3 regions of the Rhizobium sp. LEGMi-198b genome follow, and region 2 is predicted to be linked to each of the others. Evidence: riboswitches for the same ligand, from Rfam matches in the RefSeq annotation. Region 2 holds a riboswitch; each other region holds the start of a gene.
What was found. A riboswitch is a leader RNA that binds a small molecule or an ion and turns the genes downstream of it on or off. The one in region 2 is predicted to bind thiamine pyrophosphate.
Positions count from the first base shown of each region.

Region 1: linked by a shared signal. The riboswitch ahead of ACXHXG_RS25895 (hydroxyethylthiazole kinase) and the one ahead of thiC (phosphomethylpyrimidine synthase ThiC) in region 2 are both predicted to bind thiamine pyrophosphate.
Region 3: linked by a shared signal. The riboswitch ahead of thiB (thiamine ABC transporter substrate binding subunit) and the one ahead of thiC (phosphomethylpyrimidine synthase ThiC) in region 2 are both predicted to bind thiamine pyrophosphate.

Region 1 is NZ_JBSYVH010000008.1:49,188-52,460, forward strand. It holds gene ACXHXG_RS25890 (DHA2 family efflux MFS transporter permease subunit) at 85-1,563, shown strand; TPP riboswitch at 1,649-1,745, shown strand; partial or broken gene ACXHXG_RS25895 (hydroxyethylthiazole kinase) at 1,798-1,944, shown strand; gene thiD (bifunctional hydroxymethylpyrimidine kinase/phosphomethylpyrimidine kinase) at 1,968-2,768, shown strand; gene ACXHXG_RS25905 (hypothetical protein) at 3,031-3,273, shown strand, end outside.
Region 2 is NZ_JBSYVH010000015.1:16,619-19,891, forward strand. It holds gene thiO (glycine oxidase ThiO) at 1-232, opposite strand, end outside; gene thiC (phosphomethylpyrimidine synthase ThiC) at 234-2,060, opposite strand; TPP riboswitch at 2,153-2,285, opposite strand; gene ACXHXG_RS31635 (FadR/GntR family transcriptional regulator) at 2,485-3,237, shown strand; gene denD (D-erythronate dehydrogenase) at 3,267-3,273, shown strand, end outside.
Region 3 is NZ_JBSYVH010000004.1:221,947-225,219, reverse strand. It holds gene ACXHXG_RS17545 (MDR family MFS transporter) at 1-1,081, shown strand, start outside; TPP riboswitch at 1,152-1,269, shown strand; gene thiB (thiamine ABC transporter substrate binding subunit) at 1,320-2,348, shown strand; gene thiP (thiamine/thiamine pyrophosphate ABC transporter permease ThiP) at 2,356-3,273, shown strand, end outside.

The DNA of each region.
Region 1 (3,273 bases), on a different contig from region 2:
TTCGTCATAATCGGGAAAGCGCCAAGCGGTTCACCGTTCCAGGCAATTCGATTGCCCTTCTGAATTCAAACTCAAGGCAGCACCATGACGACCGAAAGCCAGACTTTTGCCGATGTGGAACAGGATATTCCCACCGTGGAAGACCATAGTGCCCGCAACAAACTCGTTATAGCCCTGCTGCTGGTGTCGGCTTTTGTCGTCATTCTCAACGAAACCATCATGGGTGTTGCGCTCCCCCATCTGATGGCGGATCTCGATATCACCGCGAGTGCCGCTCAGTGGTTGACCACGGCCTTCATGCTGACCATGGCCGTCGTCATCCCGATCACCGGATACCTGCTGCAACGGCTCAACACCCGGCCAGTATTCATTCTCGCCATGTCGCTCTTCAGCGCCGGTACGCTGATCTCGGCGCTGGCGCCGGGTTTCGCCGCACTTGTTCTCGGGCGGATCGTGCAAGCCTCGGGCACGGCGATCATGATGCCACTGCTGATGACGACAGTGATGACCTTGGTGCCGCCGGACTCCCGCGGCAGGACCATGGGTAATATCTCGGTCGTCATATCGGTGGCGCCGGCCATCGGGCCAACCATTTCCGGCCTCATCCTTTCGGCGCTCGAATGGCGCTGGCTGTTCCTCCTGGTCTTGCCGATCGCGTTGGGCGCATTGACGCTTGGCGCCTTGCGGATGAAGAACGTGACGGTTCCAACCACCGCGCCGATCGATATCTTTTCGATCATCCTCTCAGCCATCGGTTTCGGCGGTTTCGTCTACGGCCTCAGCGGGCTCGGCGACGCAGCACTTCGCGCGCCCGTGGTGTCGCCATGGATTCCGCTCCTGACCGGCGCTGTCGTCATCGCGGTTTTCGTATTGCGTCAGTTGCATTTGCAGAAACAGAATAGAGCGCTGCTCGATCTGCGCACCTTGACCACAAAGACCTTCACGATCGCCGCCGCCATGATGGCCATTCTGATGATGTCGATGTTCGGCGTCTTCATCCTGCTGCCCATCTATCTGCAAAACGTGCTGGGATTGTCGACGCTGCAAACCGGACTGCTGTTGCTGCCTGGCGGGCTGATCATGGGCCTTTGCGCACCGACCGTCGGGCGCCTGTTCGATAAATACGGTCCAGCACCGTTGATCATTCCGGGGGCCATCATGCTCAGCATGGTGATGGGCGGACTGGTCTTCATTCAGCAGGATACGCCGTTTTGGATGCTGTTGATCGCCCATATCGTGCTCAGCATCGGTCTTGCGCTGATGTTCACGCCGCTATTCACCGTCAGCCTGGGATCGCTACCGCCGAACCTCTATTCGCATGGCAGCGCCATGCTCGGTGCGACCCAGCAAGTCGCCGGTGCCGCCGGCACCGCGCTGTTCGTCGCGATCATGACGCTCCGGTCCACCAGCCTCTCCGCTAGCGGCGCCAGTATCCTTACGGCAACGACCGGCGGCATTAAGGCGGCATTTCTCTGTGGGGCGATCATCTCGCTGGGAGCGATCGCGGCCGCCTTGTTCATCAGAAAGCCAGAACACGGGCCGGAGGCGGGCCACCACCACTAGACACATTCGACGCTGCGGAAGCTCGGTCATCTCGAGACTGCGATTTGCTGGTGACAGGGCGGTCTTTCTCTGCGAAAAAGACGGTGATGAGAGACAGGGGCGCCCGTCGCGTGATGGGCTGAGAAGCACCCTTTGAACCTGAACCAGATAATGCTGGCGGAGGGAGTCGCTCGGGGTCTCGGCGTGCTCTTGTCGTTGTCCCCTTCGCGTCTCGCCCCGCCCGAAAGGGGCGATATGCAAGATAAAACCACTCCCGGCGCGCTGCTGACGGCCATGCGGACAAACCCTCCACTGGTGCAATGCATCACCAACTTGGTCGCGACGGCGTTTGCCGAAACGGAGGTCGGCGAATTCGCCGCAATCTCCGGTGCGTTGTCTATCGGCGGGATCAGAAAGGCACGCCCATGATCCGAAACGTCCTCTCCATCGCCGGCTCCGACCCCTCCGGCGGCGCCGGCATTCAAGCCGACCTGAAGACATTTTCGGCACGCGGCGTCTACGGCATGGCGGCGCTGACCGCGTTGACGGCCCAGAACACGCAAGGCGTTTCCGGCGTTCACCCCGTTCCTCCGCAGTTCGTCGCCGATCAGATCAAGGCGATCTTTGCCGATATACGCGTCGATGCCGTCAAGATCGGCATGATTGCCAATGCGGCAATCGCCGAAGCCGTTGCCGATGCGCTCGCTCCCCATCGAGGCGTGCCAATCGTGCTGGACCCCGTCATGATCGCCAAGGGCGGTGCAGCGCTGCTTGCCGCGGATGCCGTCGACGTCCTGACCAACCGTCTTCTTCCCCTGGCCGCGCTGCTGACGCCCAATCTGCCCGAAGCGGCGGCACTTCTGCACGAACCCGTTGCCGAAAATCGCGAGACGATGGCGCGGCAGGCAGAAAGCTTAGCAAAGCTCGGCCCGCTGGCCGTTCTGGTCAAGGGCGGGCATCTTGCCGGCGATGAAAGCCCTGATGTTCTCGCAAGCCCGGAGGGGCTGACCTGGTTCGAAGCCGGTCGCATGCCAACCAAGAATACGCATGGAACCGGCTGCACGCTGTCCAGCGCCTTGGCGGCGGAGATTGCAAAGGGTTCGACACTGACGGAAGCTGTTGCCACCGCCAAGCATTATCTTGCGGGCGCGGTTGCGGCGGCCCAAACGCTCACCGTCGGCACCGGTCATGGGCCGGTCCAGCACTTCTACGAGCTTTGGCCATAAAGCTGAACGGCGACATATGTCGACTAACAGGCGAACATACGTCCTTTGTCGCGCAGTTGACGCAAGTTTTAAGTGCGATATAATTAAAAATCACCACCATTAAAAGAGTGAACACATGATCAAGTTCTTATTGATGATGAGTGTCCTCGCTTTTGGAATTGCTGGTTTTGTCGTCATCGACGAGAACCGAGCAATGGCCGCTGGTCCTTGCAATTCATCAGCTCAAAACTGCCCCTGAGAGACAGACCTCGGACGCCTGGCGATGAACGATTTGATCTACGCGGGCGCCATTGCAGCCGGAGCGGTGACGCTGCTGATCGAGGCATTTCGGAATTTCAACTCGCAGACCGGCGACCATCCGTTCTCGCTGCATCCGATTCTCAAAGAAGTCGAGGTCAGGAACCTCTGCACGACCGGCGAGATTATCGCCGGTTTTACCTTCTATGCTGGCTTGTACCTTATCGTCTACGCCGTGGTCTTGGGCTCGGCAGAGGTGTATGACCTG
Region 2 (3,273 bases):
TGCCCGGCAGGATCGCTTCCCACCGATCGGCGGCATCGAGGCCGCGTTTAAGCACAGTCTCAGCGGCGCTTTCGCGCTCGCACCAAGGCGCGAGCATGCCGCCGGCGAGCCAGGAAGCAGCGCGAGCGAAGTTTGGGTGCGGGTCGAAGACGATCACTTCCGCACCACGGGCTTGCAATTCGCGTGCGACCGTGAGGCCGGCGACGCCGGCCCCCTTCACAAGGACACGCATGTCAGTCTGCCTTATGGGTTGGGGTGTCGATCGGCATATAGAGATCGCCGCCCTCACGGTATTTCGCCGCCATCGCGTCCAGCCCTTCCTTCTGCGCTTCGGCGCGGATATCGTGCGAAATCCGCATGGAGCAGAATTTCGGGCCGCACATCGAGCAGAAATGCGCAACCTTGTGGGCTTCCTTTGGCAAGGTTTCGTCATGGAAGCTGCGGGCGGTGTCGGGATCGAGCGACAGGTTGAACTGGTCTTCCCAACGGAACTCGAAGCGGGCGCGCGACAATGCATCGTCGCGCACCTGCGCGGCCGGGTGCCCCTTGGCAAGGTCCGCCGCATGGGCGGCGATCTTGTAGGTGATGACACCTGTTTTGACGTCATTGCGATCGGGCAGGCCGAGATGTTCCTTCGGGGTGACGTAGCAGAGCATGGCCGTGCCGAACCAGCCAATCATGGCAGCGCCGATGCCCGAGGTGATATGATCGTAGCCCGGCGCGATATCGGTCGTCAGCGGCCCGAGCGTATAGAAAGGCGCCTCGCCACAAACGGCGAGCTGCTTGTCCATGTTTTCCTTGATCTTGTGCATCGGCACGTGGCCGGGGCCCTCGATCATCACCTGGCAATCCTTCGCCCAGGCGATCTTCGTTAGCTCGCCGAGCGTTTCGAGTTCGGCAAATTGCGCCGCGTCGTTGGCATCGGCGATCGAGCCGGGGCGCAGGCCGTCGCCGAGCGAGAAGGAGACGTCATAGGCGCGGCAGATATCGCAGATTTCCTCGAAATGTTCGTAGAGGAAGCTCTCGCGATGATGGTGAAGACACCACTTGGCCATGATCGAGCCGCCGCGCGAGACGATGCCGGTCACGCGATTGACGGTGAGTGGGATGTAATGCAGCCGTACGCCTGCATGGATGGTGAAATAATCGACGCCCTGTTCGGCCTGCTCGATCAGCGTGTCGCGATAGATCTCCCAGGTGAGGTCCTCGGCAATGCCGCCGACTTTTTCCAGCGCCTGGTAAAGCGGTACCGTGCCGATCGGCAGCGGCGAATTCCGGATGATCCATTCGCGGATATTGTGGATGTTGCGGCCCGTCGAAAGGTCCATGACGGTATCGGCGCCCCATCGGGCAGCCCAGACCATCTTTTCGACTTCCTCCGCCATCGATGACGTGACGGCGGAATTGCCGATATTGGCGTTGATCTTCACCAGAAAATTCCGGCCGATGATCATTGGTTCGCTTTCGGGGTGATTGATGTTAGCCGGGATAATCGCTCGGCCGGCGGCGACTTCCTGGCGGACGAATTCCGGCGTGACATGATCCGGAATATGAGCGCCGAAGCTCTCGCCGTCGCGAATCAGTGCTTCGGCGTTGGCCTTGCGGCCGAGGTTTTCGCGAATGGCGATGAACTCCATCTCCGGCGTAATGATGCCGGCCCGTGCATAAGCGAGCTGGGTGACGGCTTTACCGTCCCTGGCACGTAGCGGCCGGCGTCGCCCTGGGAATTCCGGCGTGAGCCGTTCGCCGCTGACAAAGCCGTTGTCCTCGGGGCGGACATGGCGGCCCACATAGGATTCGACATCGCCGCGGGCGAGCACCCAGTCACGGCGCAGTTGGGGCAGGCCCTGCTCGATGCGGATCTCGGCGCCCTCTATCGTGTAGGGACCGGAGGAATCATAGACGACGACAGGCGGCTCGCCTGCGGTCGGATGGACGCTGATCTCGCGCATCGGTACGCGGATATCGCTATGGATATCTCCAGAAATATGGATCTTCCGCGATGCCGGCATCGGGCCGGTCGTGACGGTCGGGGTAAGATTCTTTGCGGCAATGGTCATGGTTTGAGGCTCCAAATTGCAGTTGGAGACCCAGTCAATCAGCCGGAATGATGGAAAGACGCCGGCACGGATTCCACGCATGAATCCAAAGCCTTCGAGCGCTTGCACCGTCCCTACGCCAGTATGAACTGGATCAGGTTCAACGGGTCACTGCGCCCACAATCGGCAAAGCCGTATTGTTCAGCAGTATCTCAGCCCCTTGCCGGGACCCCCCTGGTGAATGTCGGTGATCGTAAAGGGCCGCTGCTGATGATGTCAAGCTTGCTCTCATTGCGGCTCGGGCGTCGACCGATACCTCTGACCCGAGCCTGGCTGATGAAAGATGTCCGTATTGGCGGTTACAGGAGGAAATTGGCTTGACTGATTTGCTCAACCATTCTTAATAAACTGATCTGCTGGACCAACCAGTGGACCGGAGGGTGTGATGGACGAAAGTCCGATCTTAACCGAGGTGCCGAATATCGCGCGTGGTCTCGCCCGCCGGACGGCGCGTGACGTTATCGCCCAGAAGCTGATGGTCCTGATAGCAACCAACATGTTGCGGCCGGGCGACGAGTTGCCGGGCGAGCGCGAACTGGCAAGCGTTCTCCATGTCAGCCGCGAAACGGTGCGCGGCGCCATCCAGACCCTGGCCGCGCAGGGTATCATCGCGGTTTCGCATGGCAGCCGCAGCCGCGTTTGCAAGGTCGACCTCAGCCACATCACGGTGACGATCGCCTCTCCCAACGCAATCGACAGCTACGATCTGGAGTCGGTTCACGCGGCCCGTCTCCATGTCGAGCTCAAGGTCGTCGGCGACGCTGCCGAACGGATCGACGATGCGACGCTGGCAAAGTTGCAGGCTCTTCTGGAGGCGCAGCGGCTTGGCGGAGACGATGTGATGCGTTTCCTCATTTGCGACCGCGAATTCCACGTTGCGATCTATCGCGCCGGTGGAAACCCGCTGCTCGCCGACTTTGTCACTGACCTATACACCTACATGATGAATTACCGCCGCAACGCCATGTCCAAGCCGGGCGCTATCGAAGCGAGCTACGACGATCATCTATCGATCTACGAGGCTCTCGCACGGCATGACCGCGATGCCGTCGTCGACGCGTTCCGGCATCATCTGACGCGTATTTACGAAACGACCAAGGTTCTGCTGGCGACCGGCAATACCGGCAATACGGTTTGAGCCGCTGAGCATGAGGAGATCTGGCTGATATGCATG
Region 3 (3,273 bases), on a different contig from region 2:
GGCTTCCGGCGCCATCGGCCCCGTTCTCGGCGGCACGATGAGCGACCTCTTCGGCTGGCGCTCGATCTTCCTCGTCAACGTGCCGATCGGCTTTATCGTTCTGGCCGGCCTCGCCTTCATGCTGCCGTACCGCAAACCCGCCCGCAAGCCGAAGATCGACTATGCCGGCGCGCTCCTCCTTGCGCTGACGACCACCAGCATCGTGCTTGCCGCTGACGGCACGGAGCTCTTCGGCTCATTGCTTTCGCCGCAATGCCTCGGGATCACCGCCTTCGGCGCGCTCTGTGCGCTGGCCTGGGTTTTCGTCGAACGTCGCGCGCCGGAGCCGATCGTGCCGATGACGCTGTTCCGCAACCCGACCTTCGGCCTGCTGCTGATCATCTCGGTCACCAGCGGCGCGGTGGCAATCGGCATGGTCAATTATTTCGCGCTCTTCCTGCAGACGACGACCGGCCTGTCGCCATCCATGGCGGGCCTGCTGTTCATCCTGTTGACCGGCGGCATCGTCTGCGGTTCGCTTTCGGCCGGCCGGCTGATCTCGATGAAGGGCCGCTACAAGCCCTTCGCCATCGCCAGCGCCGCCTGCAGCACCATCGCCTTCGCCACGCTGGCGCATGTTCACGCCGGCACGCCGATCGTCTTCATCGGCGCCCTGATGCTGCTGCATGGCATCGGCATCGGCCTGGCACAACAAGTCCCGGTCATTGGCGTGCAGAATGCCGCAGCCAGCCGCGACGTCGGTGCCGCCACCGGCGCCGTGACGCTCTCGCGCATGGGCGGCGCCTCGATCGCCATTTCCATCTACGGCGCCATCATCGCCGCCAAGCTCGGCAATATCGGCGTTTCCATCCCCGGTGTCGCCAATATCGAGGAGCTGACGCCGAAGATGATGGCGGCCCTGCCGGACGCCACGCGCGAAAGCGTTGCCAATGCCTATGCGAGCGCCTTCAGCCCACTGTTCATGACGGCCGCCGCCATCTGTTTCCTCGGCCTGCTGACGGCGATCTCATTGAAGAACGTGCAATTGCCCGGCTCCGCCAAGAAGCTCGACAGCCAGGCGGCTGCGCACGCGGCCGAGTAAAACGAACGTACTGCAATCGACAGGGGAATCATTCCCCTTGTCATCGCTTCGTCACAGGAATAAACCTGCCAACGCTCTAACGGGGTGCCTTATGTCTTTCGAAGACATCTGGCTGAGAGGCTTTCACCGGCCAACCCGCGGAACCTGATCCGGCTAACACCGGCGGAGGGATTAGACGCGTGACAAAATCATGGCGCCCTTTTCCCGTTCAAAACGAAACCAACGAGGAGGCGCTGTCATGCCCAACCGATCGCTATTGTCACTGTTTACCGGCTTGGCTCTCGCCGCCGGCGCAACGCTTTTCGCCGCCCCGGGCGCCGAAGCCGCCGACAAGACGCTCACCATCTACACCTATGAAAGCTTCACCGCCGACTGGGGTCCGGGCGCCAAGGTCAAGGCCGCCTTCGAGAAGACCTGCGGCTGCACGGTCAATTACGTCAGCGTCACCGACGGCGTGGCGCTGCTTTCTAGGCTGAAGCTGGAAGGCACGGGCACGAAAGCGGACGTCGTTCTCGGCCTCGACACCAACCTCGTCGACGAGGCCAAGGACACTGGCCTGTTCGACGCCAGTGGCATCGACACATCAGGCCTGAAGGTTCCGGGCGATTTCAAAGACGACGTCTTCGTCCCCTATGACTACGGCCATTTCGCCGTCGTCTACGATACGCAGGTGGTCAAGAATCCGCCAAAGAGCCTGAAGGATCTGGTCGAGGGCGATCCGTCGCAGAAGATCGTCATCGAGGACCCCCGCACCTCGACGCCGGGCCTCGGCCTGCTGCTCTGGGTCAAGTCGGTCTATGGCGACAAGGCGGCCGATGCCTGGACGAAGCTCAAGGGCCGCATCCTGACCGTGACGCCCGGCTGGTCGGAAGCCTATGACCTCTTCACCAAGGGCGAGGCACCGATGGTGCTCTCCTATACGACGTCGCCGGCCTATCATATGGTCGTAGACAAGACCGACCGCTATCAGGCGGCCGCCTTCTCCGAGGGCCATTACATCCAGATCGAGGTCGCCGGCCTGATCAAGTCGTCTGCGAACAAGGACCTTGCCCGCGACTTCCTGAAGTTCATGGTTTCGCCCGGCTTCCAGGACACAATCCCGACCAACAACTGGATGATGCCGGTCTCGGCGACGTCCGAGCCGCTGCCGGATGCCTTCAGTAAGCTGGTCGTCCCGTCGAAGACCTTCCTGATGAGCCCCGATGTGGTCGAGAAGAACCGCAAGGCCTGGATCGACGAATGGCTGGCCGCCACCAGCACCAATTGATGCCGAGATGCTGCTGACGGCGCCGGAGAAAAGACATGCCATCACCGGCGGGGCCTTCAGCCTCGCCGGTATCGTGTTTTTCATCGGCCTTGCCATCGTCACCCTGCTTGCCGCCGGCATCGAATCCGCCGACGGCAATCCGCTTGCCGATCCCTATCTTCTGCGCGTGCTGCGCTTCACCCTGCTGCAGGCAACGCTGTCCACCCTGCTTTCTGTCGCCCTCGCAATTCCGGTCGCCCGCGCGCTGGCGCGGCAACCGCGATTTCTCGGCCGGCTCTGGCTGATACGCCTGATGGCCGTTCCCATGGGCCTGCCGGTGCTGATCGGCGCGCTGGGCCTGCTCGGCATATGGGGGCGTCAGGGCGTTCTCAACCAGCTATTGACGGGGCTCGGCCTAGCGCAGCCGGTCAGCATCTACGGGCTGACGGGCATCCTGCTGGCGCACGTCTTCTTCAACCTGCCGCTCGCCGCCCGCCTGATGCTCGCCGGGCTGGAACGCGTGCCGGCGGAATATTGGCTAATGGCCGGTGGCCTCGGCATGCGCCCCGCCTCCGTCTTTCGTTTCATCGAATGGCCGGTGCTGCGCGGCCTCATTTCCGGCATCGCCGGCCTGATCTTCATGCTCTGTGCCACCAGCTTCACGCTGGTGCTGATCCTCGGTGGCGGCCCGGCCGCGACCACGCTCGAGGTGGCGATCTATCAAGCATTGCGCTTTGATTTCGATCCCGGCCGCGCCGTAGCCCTGTCCCTGCTGCAGATCGTGGTGACCGCCGCCATTCTCGGCGCCATGGCCTTGCTTCCAGCGCCGGACGATCACGGGCTGACGGCAGGCCGCGCCGTGCGGCGCATCGATGGAACAGTGCCCGCCGCCAAACTGGCCGACAGCACGCTGCTCCTGCTCGCCACCCTATTCATCGGCCTGCCG